DNA from 2 places in the Pedococcus soli genome. Region 2 is predicted to be linked to the other one. Evidence: predicted binding sites of a transcription regulator. Region 2 holds the regulator's gene; the other holds the start of a gene.
The links. Region 2 encodes Rex, which represses fermentation and respiration genes when NADH is low (regulators of the CRP and FNR family bind a similar motif). Its sites were predicted from a motif close to CTTGTGAANNNNTTCACAAG; they were not measured.
Positions count from the first base shown of each region.

Region 1: the regulator Rex is predicted to act here: its motif matches at 8,629-8,648, upstream of araB (ribulokinase).

Region 1 is NZ_BAAGSF010000004.1:1,077,114-1,088,884, forward strand. It holds gene ACYVKF_RS11160 (response regulator) at 1-2,739, opposite strand, end outside; gene ACYVKF_RS11165 (PAS domain S-box protein) at 2,777-5,989, opposite strand; gene ACYVKF_RS11170 (response regulator) at 6,231-6,632, shown strand; gene ACYVKF_RS11175 (Hpt domain-containing protein) at 6,620-6,937, shown strand; tRNA gene ACYVKF_RS11180 (tRNA-Phe) at 7,173-7,249, opposite strand; gene ACYVKF_RS11185 (LacI family DNA-binding transcriptional regulator) at 7,520-8,551, shown strand; gene araB (ribulokinase) at 8,716-10,389, shown strand; gene ACYVKF_RS11195 (L-ribulose-5-phosphate 4-epimerase) at 10,386-11,078, shown strand; gene araA (L-arabinose isomerase) at 11,075-11,771, shown strand, end outside.
Region 2 is NZ_BAAGSF010000004.1:152,103-163,873, reverse strand. It holds gene ACYVKF_RS06795 (M36 family metallopeptidase) at 1-1,478, opposite strand, end outside; gene ACYVKF_RS06790 (30S ribosomal protein bS22) at 1,723-1,821, shown strand; gene ACYVKF_RS06785 (NAD-dependent epimerase/dehydratase family protein) at 2,070-3,119, shown strand; gene ACYVKF_RS06780 (lysophospholipid acyltransferase family protein) at 3,119-4,654, shown strand; gene ACYVKF_RS06775 (hypothetical protein) at 4,760-5,983, opposite strand; gene ACYVKF_RS06770 (sigma-70 family RNA polymerase sigma factor) at 6,116-6,931, opposite strand; gene ACYVKF_RS06765 (glutaredoxin family protein) at 7,100-7,369, shown strand; gene ACYVKF_RS06760 (redox-sensing transcriptional repressor Rex) at 7,528-8,220, shown strand; gene ACYVKF_RS06755 (glutamyl-tRNA reductase) at 8,217-9,524, shown strand; gene hemC (hydroxymethylbilane synthase) at 9,521-10,639, shown strand; gene ACYVKF_RS06745 (bifunctional uroporphyrinogen-III C-methyltransferase/uroporphyrinogen-III synthase) at 10,636-11,771, shown strand, end outside.

The DNA.
Region 1 (11,771 bases), 930 kb from region 2:
CAGGCAGCGCTCGCGCTCCCCGGCGATCGCGGCGGCGGTCATGGCGATGATCGGCACCCGGGACGCGTTGGCCTCGTGGGCACGGATCGCCCGCGTCGCCTCGTAGCCGTCCATCTGCGGCATCTGGCAGTCCATGAGGATCGCGTCGTAGGCGCCGGGGTCCTCCACGAAGGTGGCCACGCCGATGACGCCGTTCTCGGCGACGGACGCGGCATACCCGAGGCTCTCCAGGATGCCCACGGCGACCATCTGGTTGACAGCGTTGTCCTCCACCACGAGGACCCGGCCGAGGTGGCCTGCGGGGCCGGCTGCCGCGGGCGGGCTCGGCGCGACCCCGCGCGCGTGGGCGGCAGAGCCGAGCGGCGTCGGGGCCGACGCGGCCACGGTCGCGAGGCTGTCGAACAGGCTCGAAGCGAACACCGGCTTGGTCAGGGCGAGGTCGATGCCGGCCTCGGTCAGGGTCGAGGACTTGAGGTCCATCGACGAGCTCAACAAGATGATGCGGGTGGCGGCGAACCGGCCGTCGCCGCGCACCATCCGGGCGAACTGCTCACCGTTGACGCCCGGCATGAGGTAGTCGAGCAGCACGATGTCGAACGGCGTGCCGTGCCGGTTCGCCTCGTCGAGCAGGCTGAGCCCTTCGACGCCGGAGGCGGCCAGGGACGTGTCGACCTTCCACGAGCCCAGCTGCTCCTCGAGGATGAAGCGGTTGGTCTCGTTGTCGTCGATGACCAGGACGCGCAGGCCGGAGACGATCGCCGTTCCCATCGTCGCAGGCACGGACACCTCGGTGGCGGGGGCGAACGGCGCCGTGAACCAGAACGTGCTCCCGCGACCGCGGGCGCTCGTGACCCCGATCTCGCCACCCATGGCCGTGACGATCTGGCGGCAGATGGCCAGTCCGAGGCCGGTGCCCCCGAACTCGCGCGTCGTCGAGGTGTCGCCCTGGGAGAAGGCGGTGAACAGGCGGCTCTGCACCTCGGGCGTCATGCCGTAGCCGGTGTCGGTCACCTCGACCCGCAGGACCACCGAGTCGTCCGGCGTCCCGCGCTCGAGGGAGGCCCGCACGACGACCTCGCCGCTCGCAGTGAACTTCACGGCGTTGGAGGTGAGGTTGGCGACGACCTGTCCGAACCGGACGGGGTCGCCGCACACGGCGGTCGGCAGGTCGGGCTGGCAGGACACCACGAGCTCGAGCGACTTGCGCCGGGCCAGCTCGGCCACGACGGTGCTGCTCTGCTCGATGACCGTGCGCGGGTCGAAGTCGACCTGCTCCAGCTCGAGCCGGCCGGCCTCGATCTTGGACAGGTCGAGGATGTCGTTGACCAGGGCCAGCAGCTGGCGCCCGGCGTTGTCGATGCCGTCGGCGAGCCGGCGCTGGCGCTCGGTGAGCTCGGTGCGGTTGAGCAGCTCGGAGAGCCCGATGACACCGTTCAGGGGGGTACGGATCTCGTGGCTCATGGTGGCGAGGAACTGTGACTTGGCCACCGAGGCGGCCATGGCGTCGTCGCGAGCGGTGGCAAGGCGTTCGCGCGTCCACTCACGCTCGGCGACGCGGCTGAAGAGGGCGGCGGCCTGGCTGATGGTGACCGCGTCGCTCTCGGTCGGCGGCGTCGTGGCGCGGCTGTCCATGACGATGACGCAGGCGGCGCGGCCCTCGGCCACGATCGGGGCTGCCACCAGGGTCGTGCCCTCCGAGGTGGAGCCGACGGCTGGGGTGCGCTGCTGGACGGCCTGACGGGCCAGGCGCAGTGCCTCCTCGCGGTCGTCCTGGGGCGTCTGCCGCAGGTCGCCGTCGACCGGGTCGAGGCGACCGTCCTCGGCGACCATCCACGCGGCGACCGGACGCCACCCGGTGTGCGTGGCGACGTCTGCGATGACCGTGGGGACGACCTCGACGAGGCTGTTGGCCTGGTTGGCCGTCGTGGCCATCGCCGAGAGCAGGGCCAACGCCTGTTCGGCGTCCTTGGTGGCGGTGATGTCCTGGGACGTGCCACCCAGCCGGAGGACCTGGCCGTCGGCGTCCCGGGTCACCTGGCCGCGGCCGCGGATCCACATGATCTCGCCGTCCACCTGCACCGTGCGGGCGTCGAACTCGAACGCGTCGCGACCGGCCAGGGCTTCGCCGATCGCCGCGTTGACCCGGTCCCGGTCGTCCGGGTGGAGCCGCTCGATGAACGCTCGGTAGTTGGGGACGGGCTCACTGCCCCGCTCGATCTCGTAGATCCGGTAGAGCTCGTCGGACCAGGTGACGACGTCGGCGCGGACGTCCCACTCCCAGCTGCCGATCTTGGCGATCCGCTGGGCCTCGGCGAGCTGCTGCTCGCGGTGCTGCAGGGTGTCGAGGAGGCGGCGCTGCTCGCTGTACTCGGTGACCCGGTGAAGCCACCCGACGTGGTCGCCGTCGTCGTCGAGGACGGGGGTGTGGCTGACGAGCGCCCAGATGTCCGACCCGTCGCCGCACAGGAAACGACACTCGAGGTTGTTCCCCGGGGTCCGGGTGGTGGCGAGGTTGGCCAGGTGGCGGGAGAGGTCGACCTTGCCCTGCTCGTCCATGCAGTCGTAGACCGACAGGGTGCGCATCTGCTCCGGGGTCCGTCGGAGGAGCTCACCGAGTCGGGCGTTGGCGAACACCGTCATGCCGTGCTCGTCGAACACCCACAGCCCGTCGGGAGATGCCTGGACCAGCCAGCGACTCAGGTCACCGGGGTCGACGTTGGCGAGGGCGGGGTGCTGCACCCTCCGATCTTCATGCATCAACAGGGGCCAAGCGTCGCTAAACGCTGGAAATCATCTCTTCGGTTGGTGCCAGGGGGAGTGTGAACGAGAACTGTGCCCCGCCCTGGGGGTGGTTGGTGCCCCAGATGCGTCCGCCGTGCTGCTCGACGAGCCCCCGGCAGATCGCCAGACCGAGGCCGGTGCCTCCGTGGCGCCGTGTGTCGGACGCGTCGGCCTGCCGGAACGGCTCGAAGATCACCTCGAACTGGTCGGGGGGCAGCCCGGGACCGTGGTCGCGGACCTCGAAGCAGACCTGCCGCCCGATCTCGCGCGTGGTCACCTGGACGACCGAGCCGGGGTCGGAGAACTTCACCGCGTTGGTGATGAGGTTGGTGAGCACCTGGATGGCGCGGTCCGGGTCGGCCATGACCCGGGCGGGCGACCCCTCCGCGTCGATCCGCACCCGCCGCTCGGCCACGAACGCCGCAGTGTCCTGCAGGCTGGCCGCGACGAGCGCGCTGGTGTCGCAGGCCTGCGGGTACAGCGCCATCTGGCCGGCCGCGAGGCGCTCGATGTCGAGGATGTCGGTGACCAGCCGGATCAACCGGTTGGTGCTCACGGTCGCGAGGTCCACCATCCGCCCTGCGGCTGCCGGGAGCTCGCCGGCCGCGCCGCCACCGAGCAGGCCGAGCGCACCCCGGATCGACGTGAGCGGCGTCCGCAGCTCGTGGCTCACCACCGCGAGGAACTGGTCCTTCATCCGCTCGACCGCGCGCTGCTCGCTCACGTCGCGGAACACGACGACCGCACCGCTCTCGACCCCCTCGGCGACGATGGGGGCGGAGATCCACTCGGAGTCGAACGCGGACCCGTCGGCCCGGGTGTGCCGCCCGAGGACGCGCGTCGCCACCGGCGCGGCGGAGCCGTCCTGCCCCTGAGTGGCCGACCCCGCAGTGGCCGACCCCTGCGAGCCCGGTATGGCGTCGGGCTGGCTCCCGGCCGGGAGCCGCCGGGGGGTGGTGTCCACCTCGGCCCGCAGCACGACCTGCACCGGTCGGCCGATGATCTCCTCGCGGCGTCGGCCCACCAGGGCGGCCCCGGCCTCGTTGATGAAGGTGACGTGGTCGGTGTCGTCGACGCCGTAGATGCCTTCGCCGGCGGAGTTGAGGACGGTCTCCAGCCGCTTGGAGAGCCGGCGCAGCTCGAGGGCGTGGCGACCGAGGTGGTGCTCGGCCCGGGCGCGCTCCACGACGCGTCCCAGCTGCGTGCCGAGGTGACGCATGATCTGGATCGTCGCGCTGTCGAGCTCGCGGATCTCGGTGCTGAAGAACTCCAGGACGCCGACCGGCTCCTCGCGGATCATCAGCGGGAAGGCGCACCCCGAGACCAGGCCCGCAGCCGTGCCCTGGACGGCGCGGCCCCGCTGGGCGCGCTCGTCGAGCCGGTCGATCCACTGGGGCTTGGCCTGCTCGAAGACGGTGCGGGGGAGCCCCAGCTCGCTGACCGGCAGCATCTCGGTGCGGGCGCGGAACTCGGAGCAGCACCCCGAGTCCTGGGAGTACCACTCGGAGTGCTGGAGGATGCCGGTGTCGTGGTCGGCGAGGTAGGCGTGTGCGAGCTGCCAGCCGCCGTAGTCGCAGAACGCCTCGAGCGTCGCGTGCAGGGCCTCCTCGACGCCGGACGCGGTGTTGGACGCGGTGGCCACCGACCCGAGCAGCTCGAGCGTCCGGGCCTGGCGGGCGAGAGCCAGCTCGGCGTTGCGCCGCTCGGTGATGTCCTGGGTGACCTTGCCGAAGCCGCGCAGCTCGCCCGACTCGTCGCGCAGGGCGGTGAGCACGACGCTGGCCCAGAACCGGGAGCCGTCCTGGCGCACGCGCCATCCCTCGTCCGTCGCGCGGCCCTCCGAGCGGGCCTGCTCGAGCAGCTGCCAGGGACGGCCGGCCTGCAGGTCCTCTTGGGGGTAGAAGGCGGCGTGGGAGCGCCCGAGGATCTGGTCCTCGGTGAAGCCGTGGATGCGCAGGGCGCCCTCGGTCCAGGTGATGACGTGCCCGTGCGGGTCGAGGTTGAGGATGGCGTAGTCGCGGACCTGGGTGACGAGCATGTCGAGGTTGGCCTCGCTGTGCCGCAGGTCGTCCTGCAGGCGTCGCTCGTCCGAGACGTCGCGGAAGCTCCACACCCGCCCCATGGTCGTGCCGTCGACCCGCTGCGGTTGGGAGTAGCGCTCGTAGATCCGGCCGTCGAGGAACCTCAGCTCGTCGAAGCTGGTCTGCTCCGGGTGGTCGTACAGGTCGCGCACCTGCGCCACGAACCCGTCGGGGTCGACGAGCTGCTCGAGCACCGAGCCCATCACCTTGCCGTCGTCGCCGGAGTTCATCACCTCCCGGTCGATGCGCCACATGGACGCGAACCGCTCGTTGTGACCGACGATGTGGCCGTCACGGTCGACGACGAGGATCCCGTCGACGGTGGACTCGAGGGTCGCGGCCAGCAGGGCGCGCGACGTGGCTGCGCGTTCGCGTTCCCCGGCCCGGGTCACGGCGAGCGCCGCGAGCTGCGCCGCCCACTCGGGGAGGTCGAGGTCGCCCTCGGGAGGCGGCGTGCCCGGCATGTAGTGGAGCGTGACGCAGCCCATCTCGCTGCCGTCCTGCCCCTTGATGGGGGAGGAGTGGGTGGCGCCCACGAACGTCGCGGTGACCGGGGGGTGGACCACCTGCGGCAGGTCCTTGACCGTGATCACGCAGCGGTGGGCGGACGCCATACCCATGACCTTGCGGGCCAGCCCCGCGAGCACCTCCGGCAACGAGGTCGGGCCGGCCAGCGCCTCGACCAGCTCGGCCTGGGCGGCGAGCATGAACCCTGACCGCTTCTGGTCGGTGATGTCGACGAGGAAGCCGTCCTGGACGATCCGGCCCTCCGCCGTCCGCGCCATGGCGGCGTCGTCGACGAGCCAGACGATCTGGCCGTCGGGACGGATCATGCGGTACTCGGAGCGGACGCGGCCGTCGACCTGGAGTCGGGACTCGCGGTCGAGCACCCGCTCGCGGTCGTCGGGGTGCAGGTGGCGCAGCCAGAGGTCGGGGTCGGCGACGAGGGCCTCGGGGGTGAGCCCGATCATGGCGGTCACTGCCGGGCTGGCGTGCAACCAGCGCCCTGCGGCACCCGGTTCGGCGACGTAGACGGCCACGCCGAGGCGGTGGGCCAGGGCCCGGTCCTCGGGTTGGAGGACGGGGCGCTCGGACCACTGCGTGAAGGGTCCCTCCCCTACCACCATGTCGCTCCCTCGATGCGTGGCCATGTCATCCGTGACGGGCGACCAACGAGTTCGATGGTAGGAGCCGAACTGTCCGATGTGCACCCTTTGGTCTGAGTCGGGTCTCCTTGTCAGCCCGTAGGACGGAGACGTCGATCGGCTGTGTGGACAGGATGTTGCGTGCAGTTGCCCCGAGGGACCTCGGGTTGATGCACTATGTCCGCATGATGTGCCGACCCGGGGGATCAGTCCCTCTCCCCGCATGACCCCCGCGCTGCCGTCAGGTGGCCCGCGGCGGGTCCTGGTGGTCGACGACGACGAGCTGATCCTCGAGGTGGCCGAGATGAGCCTGTCGATGGTCGGAGGCTGGGAGGTCACCACCGCCACGGGTGGTCAGGAGGCGCTGGACCGCTGCGCCCGCGAGCTGCCCGACGCCGTGGTCATGGACGTCATGATGCCGGGCATGGACGGGTCGACCGCTGCGGTGCTGATGTCGCAGGACCCCGCCATCAGCCACATCCCGGTCGTGCTGCTGACCGCCAAGGCCCAGGCCGCCGAGGACGCCCAGAAGTCGGGGCTCCCGGTCGTCGGGGTGCTGGCCAAGCCGTTCGACCCGATGACGCTGCCGGCCCAGCTCAGCACCATGCTCGGGTGGACCGCGTGAGCGACGAGGCCCTGATGTGGGCCAAGATGCGTGAGCGCGCCCGAGCCACGAACCTCGCCCGCACCGACCAGATCGAGCCTGCGCTCGCGGACGGCGCCCCGCGCGAGGTCGTCGACGCCGGCCGTGCGGTGGCCCACTCGGTGGCCGGGGCCGCCGGAACGTTCGGGTACGACGAGGCCTCCCGCCTGGCCCGCCAGATCGAGCACGCCCTCGAGGACGCCCTGCGCTCCGAGGCTCCGGCACCGGCCAGCCTGCGCGACGACCTGGTCGCGCTGCGCGCCGAGCTCCAACCCACCGACGCCTGACCTCCGCCGGACCGCCGCCGGACCGCTGGGCCGACTTCCCAGCCGACCTGCCGGTCCCGGACGACACGGCAAAACGGCAGTTGCTGGGCGAAACGGCAGTTATTCGTGCTGGTTTTGCCCAGCAACCGCCGTGTTGCGGGCGCGTCGCGAGCAGGACGCACAGCCCCGCAGGGCGTGCGAACTGGCTCGGACAGGACGAAACCGCCGCCACCTCACGGGTGACGGCGGTTCCTCGTGGTGGCCAGGGGCGGGGTCGAACCGCCGACCTTCCGATTTTCAGTCGGACGCTCGTACCAACTGAGCTACCTGGCCGTGAAGCACGCACAACATGCGTTCGCGACCGGTCTGCTCCGGTTGATCTCCGGGGTAGGCCTGTCGCGGCGCGTCGATCATATCCCATCGCCAACGGTGGTGGTGACGCCCTCTCGGGCGCCGGCTGGGGCTCGCGGAGCGCCATACCGCCCCTCGGTGCAGGCGTTATGCCGACGCGGGCTCCGCAGGTCCTAGAGTCTGCCGCGAGGCAACGGCACCGACCCCGCCCGTGTCCACCCCCAGTCCCCCGACCGGTCCCCGAGGAGCGCCATGACGAAGCCGGTACCGCGTCGTCGCCCGAGCCTCCAGGACGTGGCCGAGGTCGCCGGCGTCTCCCACCAGACGGTCTCGCGGGTGGTCAACGGGTCGCCGAGCGTCGCTCCCGCCACCCGTGACCGCGTCCTCGAGGCGATCCACGAGCTGGGGTACCGGCGCAACAGTGCCGCACGGGCCCTGGCCACCAGGCGGTCCGGGACGATCGGGGTCGTCGTCGCCGGGCTCGGCTACTTCGGGCCCTCCAGCACCGTGGTGGGCCTCGAGGCGGCGGCCCGCGCCGAGGGCTACAGCCTGGTCCTCGTGTCGGTGTCCGAGACGAGTCCCGAGGCGAGCAACCGGGCGACCCAGGACGCGATCGAGCACCTCATCGGCGAGTCCGTGGAGGCGCTGGTGATGATCGCCCCGGACGACGCCGGGCTGGACCTCGGCCCCGGGGCCCAGGTGCCGCTGCCCCTGGTGGTGCTGGACTCCGACCCGGCTCGGGCCGGGCTCAGCGTGGGGGTCGACCACGCGCAGGGTGCGCGGCTGGCGACCCAGCACCTCATCGACCTCGGGCACCGCCACATCGCCCACATCGGCGGGCCGGCCAACTGGTACCAGGCGGAGTGCCGCCTCGAGGGCTGGCGTTCGGCGCTCGCCTCCGCTGGGCTGACGCCGGGGCCGGTGCTCACGGGGGACTGGACCGCCTCGAGCGGTTACCGGCACGGTGTCGGGCTGGCCGCCGACCGGGACGTCAGCGCGGTCTTCGTGGCCAACGACCAGATGGCCATCGGGGTCCTGCGGGCCATGGCCGAGGCCGGGCGCAGGGTGCCCGAGGACGTGAGTGTCGTGGGCTTCGACGACCTGCCCGAGGCGGAGTACCTCTTCCCGCCGCTCACCACGGTCCACCAGAACTTCGTCGCCCTCGGGAGGGCGGCGCTGCGGGAGCTGCTCGGCGCCATCAACGGCGAGCCGGGCGACGGCGCGGTCCTCGTCCCGCCGAAGCTCGTGGTGCGGGGTTCGACCGCCCGACGCGCCCGCGCCTGAGCCCTCTGCCGAAGGGTCCGAGCGGCGTCCGAGCCGTCGCCCCCGAGGTGTTCGTCCACCTCGCTCGACGGGAAGTTCGAGCGAAACCCTTGACATGCAGGGCGGTGTTAGCGCTAACTTCTGCACAGCGTTAGCGCTAACACCGACTCGACGAGGAGTTCACGATGGCCCAGCCGGAAGCCCGGGAGACCCATGTGGTCGGTGTCGACTTCGGCACCCTGTCCGGTCGGGCCCTGGTCGTCCGGGTCAGCGACGGCGCCGAGCTCGGGACCGCCGTCGCGACCTACCCCCACGGGGTCGTCTCGGAGGTCCTGCCCGGCAGCGGCGAGCAGCTCCCCCCGGAGTGGGCGCTGCAGGTGCCCACCGACTACGTGCACGTCCTGCGCACCGCGGTCCCCGAGGCGCTCGCAGCGGCCGGGATCGACCCGGGCAGCGTCGTGGGCATCGCCACCGACTTCACCGCCTGCACGATGCTCCCCGTCACCTCGGACGGGACGCCGCTGTGCGAGACCGCCTCCGGGGCGTCCGAGAAGCACGCCTACGTCAAGCTCTGGCGCCACCACGCGGCCCAGGCGCAGGCCGACCGCATCAACGTCCTCGCCAAGGAGCGCGGCGAGCGATGGCTGCCGCGCTACGGCGGCCTGATCTCCTCGGAGTGGGAGTTCGCCAAGGGTCTGCAGATCCTCGAGGAGGCCCCCGAGGTGTATGCCGCGATGGCCCACTTCGTCGAGGCCGCGGACTGGATCGTGTGGCAGCTGTGCGGTACCTACGTCCGCAACGCCTGCACCGCCGGGTACAAGGGCATCTACCAGGACGGGGAGTACCCGTCGCGCGAGTTCCTGACCGCCCTCAACCCGGAGTTCGCCTCCTTCGTCGAGGACAAGCTGGCCCACCGGATCGGGCAGCTCGGCGAGGCCGCGGGCTCGCTGACCGCGGAGGCGGCGCGCTGGACCGGGCTGCCGGAGGGGATCGCCGTCGCGGTCGGCAACATCGACGCCCACGTGACCGCCCCGGCCGCCCAGGCGGTCGACACCGGACAGATGGTGGCCATCATGGGCACCTCGACCTGCCACGTCATGAGCGCAGCGGTCCTGCGCGAGGTCCCCGGGATGTGTGGCGTGGTCGAGGGCGGGATCGTCCCCGGCCTCTGGGGCTACGAGGCGGGGCAGTCCGGGGTCGGTGACATCTTCGGCTGGTTCGTCGGCAACGGTGTGCCGCCGGAGTACCACGCCGCAGCCGCCGAGCGCGGCCTCTCGGTCCACGAGCACCTGACCGAGCTCGCGGCCCGCCAGCCGATCGGTGGGCACGGTCTCGTGGCCCTCGACTGGCACAGCGGCAACCGTTCGGTGCTGGTCGACCACGAGCTCTCGGGACTGGTCGTCGGCCAGACGCTGGCGACCCGGCCGGAGGACAACTATCGGGCGCTCCTCGAGTCCACCGCGTTCGGCGCGCGCACCATCGTCGAGACGTTCGCCCACTCGGGCGTCCCCGTGACCGAGTTCATCGTCGCGGGCGGGTTGATGCGCAACGAGCTCCTCATGCAGATCTACGCCGACGTCCTCGGTATGCCGTTGTCGGTCATCTCCTCCACGCAGGGCCCCGCCCTGGGTGCCGCGATCCACGCTGCGGTGGCTGCCGGGGCCTACCCCGACATCCACAAGGCCGCCCAGGCCATGGGCGGGCGCCGCGTCGCGGCATACGAGCCGATCGCGGCCAACGCCGCCGCGTACGACGAGCTGTACGCGGAGTACCGCGCCCTGCACGACCACTTCGGGCGGGGCGGGACCGACGTGATGCGCCGGTTGCGGGCCCTCCAGCGGCGGGCGGTGGGGGCATGACGACCATCCCCGGCACCGTCCGCGCGACGGTCGACCGGTTGCGGGCCGAGGTGGCCGAGCTGCACGCCGAGCTCACGCGCAACCAGCTCGTGGTGTGGACCGCGGGCAACGTCTCGGCGCGCGTCCCGGGCGCCGACCTTCTCGTGATCAAGCCGTCCGGCATCTCCTACGACGAGCTGACCCCCGAGGCCATGGTCGTCTGCGACCTCGAGGGCCGGGTGGTCCAGGGTGACGGCTCGCCCTCCTCCGATACCGCGGCCCACGCCTACGTGTACCGGGAGATGCCGGAGGTGGGCGGCGTGGTCCACACGCACTCGACCTACGCGACGGCGTGGTGCGCCCGACGCGAGCCCATTCCCTGCGTCCTGACGATGATGGCCGACGAGTTCGGCGGCGACGTCCCCGTCGGTCCGTTCGCCCTCATCGGCGACGACTCCATCGGGCGCGGCATCGTCTCGACCCTGCGAGGGCACCGGTCGCCGGCCGTCCTCATGGGTGGCCACGGCCCCTTCACCATCGGCGCCTCCGCCCGCGCGGCGGTGAAGGCGGCCGTGATGCTCGAGGACGTGGCCCGCACCGTTCACGTCGCCCAGCAGCTGGGGCGGACCTGGCCCCTGGACCAGGCCGACGTCACCCAGCTCTACGACCGCTACCAGAACGTCTACGGACAGAAGGACACCACACCATGACCGCGACCCCTGCACACGTCTGGTTCCTCACCGGGAGCCAGGGCCTCTACGGGGACGACGTCCTGGCCCAGGTGGCCGCCCAGTCGGCGACGATCTCGGACGCGCTCGCGGGTCACGACGGCATCATCGCCGAGGTCGTGGCCAAGCCGGTCCTCACCGACGCCGACGCCATCCGGCGGGTGATGCTCGAGGCCAACAGCGACGACAGCTGCGTCGGGGTCATCGCCTGGATGCACACCTTCTCGCCCGCCAAGATGTGGATCTCCGGACTCGAGCGGCTCCAGAAGCCGTTGCTGCACCTGCACACCCAGGTCAACCGCGACCTGCCCTGGGCCAGCATCGACATGGACTTCATGAACCTCAACCAGGCCGCGCACGGCGACCGGGAGTTCGGGTACGTCCAGTCCCGGCTCGGGGTCACCCGCAAGACCGTCGCCGGCCACGTCAGCGACCCGGCCGTCCTGGCAGGGGTGGCCGCGTGGAGCCGGGCGGCCTGCGGTCTCGCGGCGGTGCGGTCGTTGCGGCTGGTGCGCTTCGGCGACAACATGCGCAACGTCGCGGTGACGGACGGTGACAAGGTCGAGGCGGAGCGCCGGTTCGGCGTCTCAGTGAACACCTATGGCGTCAACGACCTCGTCACCGTGGTCGACGCCATCGGCGATGCCGACATCGACGCGCTCGTCGCCACCTACG
Region 2 (11,771 bases):
GGCCCCTCGAACGCGTCGTCGATCGGCTCCCAGAGGAACATCCCGCTCCACGGCGGGATGCCGTCGTCGAGCGTGAGCATGTAGGCGTTGTCCCGACCGGTGTAGGTGGGGCTGCCACCGGAGGCGGCGCCGGCCTGGACGAGGCCGCGGATCGCATCGCCGCCCATGCCCCCGTTGCTGCCGTTGTCGAGCTGGAAGTTGCCCGCGGTCTCGGTGAAGCCGAGCGCGTAGTACTCGTCGTGGATCCGGTTGTGCTGGAAGAACAAGTTGGTCGCGGCGGGGTTGAGGTCCTGGGCGTACGACGGGGGAGTCGTCTGGCCCTTGGTCGCCGCCCACTGGTTCGTGTAGGTGTAGCTGAAGTTGCCCGTCGGAGCGACCGGCCGGGGCGCATTGTCAACAGGCGCAAGGAAGTTCGACCAATTGGCGTAGGTGTCGGCGTTGTTGCCGTACGTCGTCACACCGGTGCCGACGAGTCCTGTCGGGTCCACCCAGCCCTTGGGGGACTGGGCCGTCGGCCCGAACGACTGCTGTCGGGGCGTGCCGCCCTTCGCGGCCCCCGGGTGGTTGTCGTACACCGTGCCCTGGGGGTCCTCCGCGTGCTGGACGACGCTGGTGCGGTAGAGGATCCGACCCGTGGTGCCGTCGACGACGACCTCCCAGGCCTGCGTCGTGCTCTTGAGGAAGTACACCTTGTATGCCGCGACGGGGCCAGCCTTGGTGCCGAACGTGACCTTCTTTACGTACGACGGGCCGCCAAACGGTCCCCGGGCGAAGGTGGTGTACCCGGCCTGCCTGCCGTCCGCCTTCGGCGTGAAGGCGGTCCCGGGTGCGAGGACGCCGGCGGTCCGCAGCAGGGCGCCGGTCTCACCCAGCACCCAGCCGCCCGTGAGGGTCGCGCCGGGGGTGGGGTCACCGGCATACGAGAGGACCCGACCGTCCTGGGTGACCGCGATGTTGAGCCGACCGCCCCGGGCGGCGGCCACCCCGGCGGTGGTCTGCACGAGGTCCACGACGTGCGTCCCCGTGCCGGGGAGCGTGTGGTCGCGCACGACCGCGAGGCCGTCGACCTGGCCGGCGGTGAGCCCGAACGCCGGAGCGTTGGACCGCACCCAGCCGCGGGCCACGGCGACGGCGGACCCGGTGGCGGGCGCCGTCAGCGGCTGCGACCCGCGCAGGGACCGCAGGGTCCCGAAGCGTTCGTCCCAGGTCGCACGCGCACCGGCGCCGCTGCGGGCGAGCATCGCGCTCAACGCGTTCTTCGCGGCGGTGGTCGGGACGACGGGACGGGCCACGGCCCGGGTGTCGAGCGTCCTGGCGAGCGCGTCGACGGTGTCGCCGAGTGCCGGCAGCGTCGGCGAGCCGACGGCGTCGGGGACGGCGGCGGGGGCGCCCGCCGCGGAGGAGAGGGGGAGGGCGGTGGCGGCCGCGGTCAGCAGGCACACCCCCATGGCGATCGAGTGCGTGCGGGACGTCTTCACGGGATCTCCTGCGGACGGGCGGGTCCTCTGTGACCCGGTCGCCCTGTCAACGAGGCCCCTGACGTGGGGTTACTCGGCCTGCGTGGCGGACTGCCGTCGTGGTCGCGTCGGATCCCCGCCACGGGTCGCGCAGAGGGCGAGTTTGGGTGGGACGTGTCGGGCCGCTAGAGTGGCCACCACTGTTCGGCGTGGTGCGTTGGTTCGTTGCCCCGTCCGGCAACACACCACGACCGCAAGGACACTCATGGGCTCTGTCATCAAGAAGCGCCGCAAGCGGATGGCGAAGAAGAAGCACCGCAAGCTGCTTCGCAAGACCCGCCACCAGCGTCGCAACAAGAAGTGATCGAAGGCCCCCGCAGCGCGGGGGCCTTTGCTCTGCCCGGACGCGCCGTCCGGTCCGCGGCCGGGGGGCCGGGTGGTCCGCGGGCCCACGCCCCCTCGCGGCGCCCCGAGTGTGACGAGCGCCGCGTCCACGACGAGGACGCACCCCTCGACGGACGGGCCCGGCTGGATAGGGTGGCATCGGCTGCGAGGAGTGGGACGGCTCGTGACCGCACCAGTTCGTGACTGCGAGATCCAGGGGAGGTGGCCATGGCTGATGTCGTCCTCGTGACCGGCGTCTCCCGCTACCTCGGCGGCCAGTTCGCCCGGCAGCTCACCCAGGACCCGTCGGTCTCCCGGGTCATCGGCGTCGACGTCATCCCGCCCCCGCACGACATCGGTCGGGCGGAGTTCGTGCGGGCCGACATCCGCAACCCGATGATCGGCAAGATCATCGCGCAGTCCGAGGTCGACACCGTCGTCCACATGAACGTCATCGCGACGCCCACGCACGCCGGCGGACGGACCTCCCAGAAGGAGATCAACGTCATCGGCACCATGCAGCTGCTCGCTGCGTGCCAGAAGGCGCCGAGCATCCGCCGGCTCGTCGTGAAGTCGTCCGCAGCCGTCTACGGTTCGAGCCCCCGTGACCCCGCGATGTTCACCGAGGACATGGGCCCGAAGGCGTTGCCCCGGGCCGGTTTCGGCAAGGACTCGGTCGAGGTCGAGGGGTACGTGCGCGGGTTCTCGCGGCGCCGGCCCGACGTCGAGATCTCCATGCCGCGGTTCGCCAACATCATCGGCCCTGGCATCCGCACCTCCCTGACCGACTACTTCGCCCTGCCCGTCGTGCCGGTGCCGTTCGGGTATGACGCGCGCCTGCAGTTCGTCCACGAGCGTGACGCCGTCGGCGCCCTGCTGCTGGCCACGACCGGCCCGGCCGCCGGCATCACGAACATCTCGGGCGACGGCATCATCACCGTCACGCAGGCGGCAGGCATGGCGGGGCGTCCCGTGCTCCCCGTGCCGATGCCGGCTGCCGGGGTGTTCGGCCTCCTGGTCAAGCGCTCGGGCCTGGCCGACTTCAGCAGCGACCAGATCCAGTTCCTCGCCTACGGTCGAGGTCTGGACACCCGCCGGATGCGCGAGGTGTTGGGGTTCGAACCCGCGTTCACCACCCGTGAGGCCTTTGCCGACTACGTCCGCGGCATCGGCTCGGCCCTGCCCGGGGGGGCGGCCCTGGGGGCGGCCGTGTCCGGTGTGGCCGGTTCTGCCGCGACGGCGATCGGTCACGTGTGGGCGGCAGGGAGGAACGACTGATGGCGACCAGCGAGCCCACGAAGAAGGCCACCGCGGCGACGCGGACCACGGCCGCGAAGCGGTCGGCGGCGACCACGAGGTCCGCCGCGAAGACGACGGCCGGGAAGTCCGCGGCCAGGAAGTCCACGACCACGAAGTCCGCGGCCGCCAAGAGGTCGTCGGCGTCCACGAGGTCCGCCGCGAAGACGGCGGCGCCCCGCCGGGGTGCCCTGGCCGCCGGGGCGGCTCGTGCCTCGGGCGAGCGCGCGCGCCGCCGCAGCACCCCCCTGATCCAGGCGCCCGCTGCAACGACCCGCACCACCGCCCCCGAGACGGCGGTGACACCCGCACCCGCACCCGCGACCGCGAGCGCGCCGACGGCTCCCGCCAGGGCCACCGCGACCGCGTCGAGCGCGAGCAAGCACCGGCCGCGTCCGGTCGCCAAGGCCGTCCCGAGCCGCAAGGCGGTGGCGCGGTCCGGGGCCCGCACCGGACGACCGGTCAGGGCGCGGACCGCCAAGAAGTCGGCAGCGTCCAGCGCGACCCGCCCGACCCGGGTGCTCAAGGCCGTGCCCGACGAGGTCGTGCTGCCCCCGGAGCTCGTCGTGCCGACCCCCGACCGCACCTCCCGCAGCATCGCGCCCGGGGTGGAGGAGCTGCTCACGGCCGGCATCGCCGCGATCCGGGTGGCGGCCGAGGCCGCCGGGGTCTCGCCCGATGACGTCGAGCGGCACCTCGCCGCAATGCTGTCCTACCTGCGCCGGCGGATCACCGGCGACTACGCGGTGGACGAGTTCGGTTTCGACGAGGACTTCACCCGCCACTTCTACCTGCCCGTGCTGCGCCCGCTCTACCGGTCGTGGTTCCGGGTCGAGGTGCGCGGCATCGAGAACATCCCGGCGACCGGTGGCGGCCTCGTGGTCGCGAACCACTCGGGCACCATCGCGATGGACTCACTGATGACGCAGGTCGCCGTCCACGACGAGCACCCGGCCCACCGCCACCTGCGCATGCTCGGCGCCGACCTGGTGTTCCAGACGCCCGTCGTCGGGCAGGTCGCCAGGAAGTCGGGGTCGACCCTCGCGGCGAACCCCGACGCGGAGCGGCTGCTGTCCAACGGCGAGCTGTGCGGCGTCTGGCCCGAAGGCTTCAAGGGGGTCGGAAAGCCGTTCAGCGAGCGCTACAAGCTGCAGCGCTTCGGCCGTGGCGGGTTCGTCTCGGCGGCGCTGCGCACCGGTGCGCCGATCATCCCGTGCTCCATCGTCGGGGCCGAGGAGATCTACCCGATCATCGGCAACATGAAGGCCGTGGCCCGGCTCTTCGGCGCCCCCTACGCGCCGATCACGCCGACGTGGCCGCTGCTGGGTCCGCTGGGGCTGATCCCGCTGCCCAGCAAGTGGATCATCGAGTTCGGGCGCCCGGTGGAGACCGCCGACCTCGGACCGGGTGCGGCCGACGACCCCATGCTCGTGTTCGACCTCACCGACCAGGTGCGCGAGACGATCCAGCAGACGCTGTACTCGCTGCTCATGCAGCGCCGCTCGGTCTTCTTCTGACCGACTGCCCCCGGGAGGGGCCTGCAGAGCGTGCGCGAGAAGGTGCGTGGCGTCGCGACAGTGGCGGCCGTGCAGCCGCGCCCAGGGGGTCAGCGGGTCAGCGGGTCAGGGGAGCTTGATCGTCGACCCGGGGAGCGTCACCGGGCCGAGCGTCGACCCCGGGACCGTCGCGGTGATGCCGCCGGTCCCGACCGTGGCCGAGGGGAGCGGGACCGTCACCGTCGCGGACGGCAGGGGGAGGGTCGCGCTGATCGTGGGCAGGGTCGCGGTCGCGCCACGGGTCGACAGGGTGGCCCCGACGCCGCCGCCACCGATGGTTGCCCCGCCCGTGCCCGCGGTCGCGCCGGGAGCCGGCCCGTTGCCGCCGACGCCACCTGCGCCACCTGCGCCGCCGGTGACCGGGGCGTCGGGGACGGTGATGCCGCCGCCACCGGCGGTCGCCGGGGAGCTCGACGAACCCGAGCGGACCGGGCCGGACGTGGAGCTCGCGGTGCTGGTGACGTTCGGCAGGGACGACGGCTGGAGGCTGGTCCGCAGCACCTCACCACAGTGCCCGCCGCAGGCGGCGATGCGCCTGGCGGTGGCCACCTGGGAGTCCCGCAGCAGCGCCTCGAGCCGGTCGAGCGACGCGCGGGAGCCGAGCGGGACCTCGTCGCGGAGCGCGTCGACCTGCGGCAGCGCCCGGTCGGTGAAGTCGCGCTGGGCGAGCAGCGCCTGCGGGTTGCCGGTGGCGGCGTAGTCGCGGTCGAGGGCCCGCTGGCCGGCCTGCACCGAGTCGGCGGCAGCGGACAGGGCGGTGTTGATGTCGCCGACGTCGGGGTCGGTGCGAGCAGCCAGGTCTCGGCTGTCGGAGATGTGCTCCTGGGCCTGTCCGAGGTACGTCGTCCCGCGCTGGAAGTCGCTGGTCGCCAGTCGGACGGCCACCCCGTCGAGCCAGCCCTTCACCGGGTACAGGGACTCGCCGGGCACGGCCGAGCGCGATGCGACGCCGACGATGCCACCGACCAGGAGGGCGGAGGCCGCGGCGCCGACCAGGGCCCGCGGCAGCCCGCGACCGACGACGACCACGACGGGGGCGGTGCGGGCGGCGGCCCTTCGCGCCGTCGCGGCGCGGGCCGCGGCCGGCGTGGGGGCGGGCAGGGACCGCGCCTCGACCATGAGGCGCTCGCGCAGGGCGGCGACGAACTCGGCGTCGGGCCCGGGAGCGACGGCGCCGACCGACAGCAGCTGGTGGCTGGTCTCGAGGAGGGCGCGAACGCGCGGGTCGTCGGGGTGCTCTCCCTCGAGCGCACGCTGGAAACGATCTGCCGAACGGTTCAGGACTGCCATGCCGACACCTCCCTCCCCAGCTCGGTCGCGGTCTTACGTGCTGAGAACGACGCGGAGGGGCGGAAGTTACGCAGGGAAACCCGTGCGAACCGGGCGGACCGCACGGGGCCGGGCCCGGGCGTCATCGACCGCTCAGAGCGCGACATCGGCGAGCTCCCGGTGCAGCGAACGGACGGCCCGCAGCTGGAGCTGCTTGACCGCCCCCTCGGACTTCCCGAGGACCTTGGCGGTCTCTGCGAGGGTGAGCCCCTGGAGGAAGCGCAGCACGACGCACTCGGCCTGCTCCGGCTTGAGGTTCTTGACGGCGGTGAGCAGGCGCTCGTCACGGAGCCGGTCGAGCACCTCCTGGTCGGGGGCGTCCACGCGCCGGTCGGCGTCGAGCATGTCGGCCGTGGTCACCTCCATGCGGAAGCGGGCCGACTTGGCGTTGTCGGTGATGAGGTTGCGGGCGATGGTGATGAACCAGGCCGCGATGTCACGGCCCTGCCAAGAGAAGGAGTCCATCCTGCGCAGGGCCCGCAGGAACGTCTCCGAGGTGATGTCCTCGGCGAGCTGCTGGCCCCCGACGCGGACGTAGACGTAGCGGTAGACCACGTCGACGTAGCGCTCGTAGAGCATCCCGAACGCCTCGGCATCGCCGCGCTGGGCCAGCTCGACGAGGGCGCTGATCCGCTCGAAGTCCTGGGGCGCCTCGCCCGGACCGAACCCGGCGCGCGCCGCCGGACCGGAGTCCTCCCCGCGGCCACCACCCGAGCCGTCGAGGGTCTCGCCACCGGCGACGCTGAGGGCGACCCGGAGCTGGTCGAGGAACCGCTGCGTCGCCGGGCCCATGCCGTGTCCGGCCAGTCCGACCCCTGCCGCGGCCGGGACGAGGCCGCCGAACGGGTCCGTGCCCAGGGCAGCGCGCAGCCCCGCGAACGGGTCCGCGGCACGGCGACGTGGGCGCATCCAGATAGGGGGAACCTCCTGACCGGACAGTTTTGCCGAAATCACGGCGTTTGTCAGGAGACCTCCACCACACCCGGACGCACCCGGAGCCCGTCGCAGGGCAACTCACGTACCGACGGGTAACCCTCGCGTCGACCGGAACCCCGGCACGCGGCATACGCTGGTCACGTGCCCGACCACGCAGAGACCGACGGGGCCGTCGCGCCGCGGATCCGACTCCTCGGCAAGCCCGGCTGCCACCTGTGCGACGACGCCCGGGCCGTGGTCGCCAGGGTCGCCGCCGACCTGGGGGTGGGGTGGCGCGAGGACTCGGTGCTGGACGACCCGGCCCTGATGGAGCAGTACGGCGAGCAGATCCCGGTGACGTTCGTCGACGGGCGGCAGCACGACTACTGGCGGGTCGACGAGACCCGGCTGCGCGCCGCCCTGCAGCCCTGAGCGAGGGTGCCGTGAGGGCCCGTGGTGACGTGGCTCACGCGGCGCGTGAGACGGCTGCTTGTGACTTTGTGCATCGGTTCACAAAGGCGTAATCTCGGTTCGCAGCCCGCGTCAGCCAGGTGCGGACCTTGCATGAACTGAAGGAGCCGGAGAAGACGTTGTCTGCCGACCCGAGCGCTCGTCGGGGCATACCCGACGCCACGGTGGCACGGTTGCCGGAGTACCTGCGCGCCCTGACGGGGTTCGCCGAACGCGGCATCACGTCCGTGTCCTCCGAGGAGCTCGCGGCTGCCGCGGGGGTCCGCAGCGCCAAGCTGCGCAAGGACCTGTCGCACCTGGGGTCCTACGGCGTCCGCGGGGTCGGCTACGAGGTGGACCACCTCGCCTACCAGATCTCCCGCGAGCTCGGACTCACCCAGGACTGGCCCGTGGCCATCGTGGGGATGGGCAACCTCGGGCACGCGCTCGCGGCCTACAGCGGGTTCGCCACGCGGGGGTTCCGCGTCGTCGCCCTGCTCGACCAGGACACCGTCCTGCACGAGCAGGAGATCGCCGGCCTCCCGGTGCAGCCGATGGAGGCCCTCCCGTCACTGGTCACCGACCAGGGCCTGGCCATCGGGGTCATCGCGACCCCGGCCGCGTCGGCCCAGTCCGTGTGTGACCAGCTCGTCGCTGCCGGGGTCCGCTCGATCCTCAACTTCGCACCGTGCGTGCTCGTCGTGCCCGAGGGCGTCGACGTCCGCAAGGTCGACCTCTCGACCGAGCTGCAGATCCTCGCCTTCCACGAGCAGCGCAAGTCGCTGGCAGCCCAGGGGGCCCTCGACGCCGTGGCCGAGGCGGTGTCGCGATGAGCCTGGTCATCCTGGGCCTGTCCCACCACACCGCACCGCTGAGCCTCCTCGAGTCGATGTCCCTCGACGCCGACGGGCGCTCCGCCCTGGCGGCCAACCTCTTCGCCCGCGACAACCTCTCCGAGGTCACCGTGGTGTCCACGTGCAACCGCACCGAGGTGTATGCCGAGTCGCTCACCTTCCACGGCGCCGTCACGGACCTCACCGACGCCCTCACCGAGGTGACCGGGGTGTCGCGCGACGAGCTGCGCGAACACCTCTACGTCCACTACGAGGACCGGGCCATCGCCCACGCCTTCACGGTCGCCTGCGGCCTGGACTCGATGGCGGTCGGCGAGGCGCAGATCCTCGGCCAGATGCGCACGTCGCTGCGCGAGGCCCAGCGCGCCGGGCACGCCGGGCCGTCCCTGAACACCCTCTTCCAGCAGGCGCTGCGGGTGGGCAAGCGGGCACACACCGAGACCGGGATCGACTCGGTCAGCGTCTCGCTCGTCGAGGCCGGGCTGGCCCGCGCCGAGCGTGAGCTGGGTTCGCTCGGGGGCCTCGACGTGCTCGTCGTCGGCGCGGGCGGCATGAGCTCGCTCGCGGCGACCACGGTGGCCCGGCGCGGCGTGCGTTCCCTCACCATCGTCAACCGCACGCTGTCCAAGGCCACGCGGCTGGCCGAGCGCACCGGGGCGAAGGCGCGTCCCCTGGACGAGCTCCACCGCGCCCTCGCCGGCGCCGACGTGGTCATCTCCTGCACCGGCTCCACCGGGGTAGTCGTCGACCTCGCCGGTGCCGCCGACGCCCAGGTGCTGCGTGCCGGTCGTCCCCAGGCGTACGTCGACCTGGCCCTGCCGCACGACGTCGCCCCCGAGGTCGACTCCCTCAACGGTGTGACCCTGGCCGGGCTCGCCTCCCTCGGTGCCGACCTGTCCGGCGGCGAGACCTCGAGCGAGGTGCAACAGGTGGCCGACCTCGTGATCGGCGAGGTCGCGGCGTACCTCACCTCCCGTGCGGCGGAGACCGTGGCCCCGACGGTGGCTGCCCTGCGCTCGCACGCCGCCGACGTCGTCGCCGGTGAGCTCTCGCGCCTCGACCAGCGCCTTCCCGACCTCGACGACACCGAGCGGGCCGAGGTCCAGCTCGCGGTGCACCGCATCGTCGAGAAGCTTCTGCACACCCCCACCGTCCGCGTGAAGGAGCTCGCCGTGGGCGGTCATGGCGACGGGTACGCCCAGGCCCTGCGCGAGCTGTTCGACCTGCGCCCCGGCGAGGCCGCCACGATGTCCGTGCCGCCCGAGCGGGGAGGTATGCCGTGAGCTCCACGACCGCATACGCGACCGGCTCCCAGCCGGCCACCCGCCCGCTCACGCTGCGTCTCGGCACCCGGCGCAGCGCGCTCGCGACGACGCAGTCGTCGTGGGTCGCCGACCGGTTGCGCGCCCTGGGCCACACGGTCGACCTCGTCACCATCGTCACCGAGGGCGACACCTCGACCGCGTCGCTCTCGACACTGGGCGGGACGGGCGTCTTCGCCGCGGCGCTGCGCCGCGCCCTGCTGGCCGGCGAGGTCGACTTCGCCGTCCACTCGCTCAAGGACCTGCCCACCGCCCCCGAGCCGGGCCTGACCATCGCCGCCGTCCCGGTCCGCGAGGACCCGCGCGACGTCCTCGTCGCCTCGGAGGGCCGCACCCTCGGCGAGCTGGGGGAGGGCGCCGTCGTCGGCACCGGCTCCCCGCGCCGGGTCGCGCAGCTGGCCGCCCTCGGGATGGGCCTGTCCTTCAAGGACATCCGCGGCAACGTCGACACCCGCATCGCCATGGTGCACGACGGTGCCCTCGACGCCGTGGTGCTCGCGCGCGCCGGCCTGGCCCGGCTGGGCCGGTTGGACGAGGTGACCGAGTCGATCGACCCGCTGCAGATGCTGCCCGCGCCCGGTCAGGGCGCGCTGGCGGTCGAGTGCCGTGAGGACGACGACGCCACGCGCTCGGCCCTGGCCGTCCTGGACCACGCCGACACCCGCGCCTGCGTGACCGCCGAGCGGGCCGTGCTGGCCCGGCTCGAGGCGGGGTGCTCCGCCCCGATCGGCGCGCTCGCCGAGGTCGTCGAGGGTGAGGACGGCCTCGAGCTGTCGCTGCGCGCGTTCGTCGGCGCGGTCGACGGCTCGGTCGACCTCCGTCGCTCCGTCGTCGGCCCCGTCGACGACGCCGCCGCGCTCGGACACCGCCTCGCCGAGGTCCTCCTCGAGGACGGTGCCGACGTGCTGCGCGGGCCCGAGGAACGACCACCGGCTGACACCGGGGGCCCGGACCCGACGGGCGACCGCCCGTCCGGCCCCGGCCAGCCCCCCGACCCACCCGGGGCGAACGGAGCTACTCCGCTCGCCGCCCCCGACCGCCGCCCAGAAAACGACAGCACGGAGCGTGCCACGTGAGCCCCACGCGCACCCAGCCCACCACCAAGCCCACCCGCCAGCCGGGTCGTGTCGCCTTCGTCGGCGCCGGCCCGGGTGACGCCGGCCTGATGACCGTCCGCTCGATCGAGTTCCTCGCCAAGGCCGACGTCGTCGTCATCGACCAGGTCGCCCGCGAGGACGTCGTCGCCCGTCACTGCCGTGCGGACGTCGAGGTCGTCGACGCCGGTCACGGCGACCACGGCCAGCCGCTGACGCACGCGATGCGTGCCAAGCTCGTCGTCAAGGCGGCCAAGGCCGCCCACGGCGGGCTCGTCGTCCGCCTCATGGACGGCGACCCGGCCACCTTCAACGGCCTCGCCGAGGAGGCGCTGGCCTGCCAGAAGGCCGGCATCGGCTTCGACGTCGTCCCCGGTGTCAGCGCCGTCTCCGCGGTCCCGGCCTACGCCGGCATCCCGCTCACCTCGAGCAGCTCGCCGGCCGTGCACGTGATCGCGGCGAACGACCGGAGCGTCGACTGGTCCGCCTCGGCGACCGAGTCGGTCACCGTGGTGCTGCTCGGCGCGCCCGACGACCTCACCGGCGCACTGGCCAAGCTGCTGGCCGCCGGCCGGTCCGAGTCGTGCCCCGTCGCCCTGACCGAGCGCGGTACGACGATCCGCCAGTCGACCCGGGTCACCACGCTCGGTGAGGTCGCCAAGGTCATGAAGACCGTGGAGTTCCCGGCCCTGGCCGTCGTCGGCTCAACCGTCGCCCTGCGCGAGCAGCTGTCGTGGTTCGAGACCAAGCCGCTGTTCGGCTGGAACGTCCTGGTCCCGCGGACCAAGGAGCAGTCCGGCTCGACCATCTCCCGCCTCGAGTCCTACGGCGCCACCGCCGAGGTCGTCCCGACGATCAGCGTCGAGCCGCCACGCACGCCCCAGCAGATGGAGCGCGCGGTGAAGGGCCTGGTCACCGGTCGCTACGAGTGGATCGGCTTCACCTCGGTCAACGCCGTCAAGGCCGTCCGCGAGAAGTTCGAGGAGTTCGGGCTCGACGCCCGCGCCTTCGCCGGGCTCAAGGTCGCGGCCGTCGGCGGGGTCACCGCCGAGGCGCTGCGCGAGTGGGGCATCGTCGCCGACCTGGTGCCGTCGGGGGAGAAGTCCGCCAACGG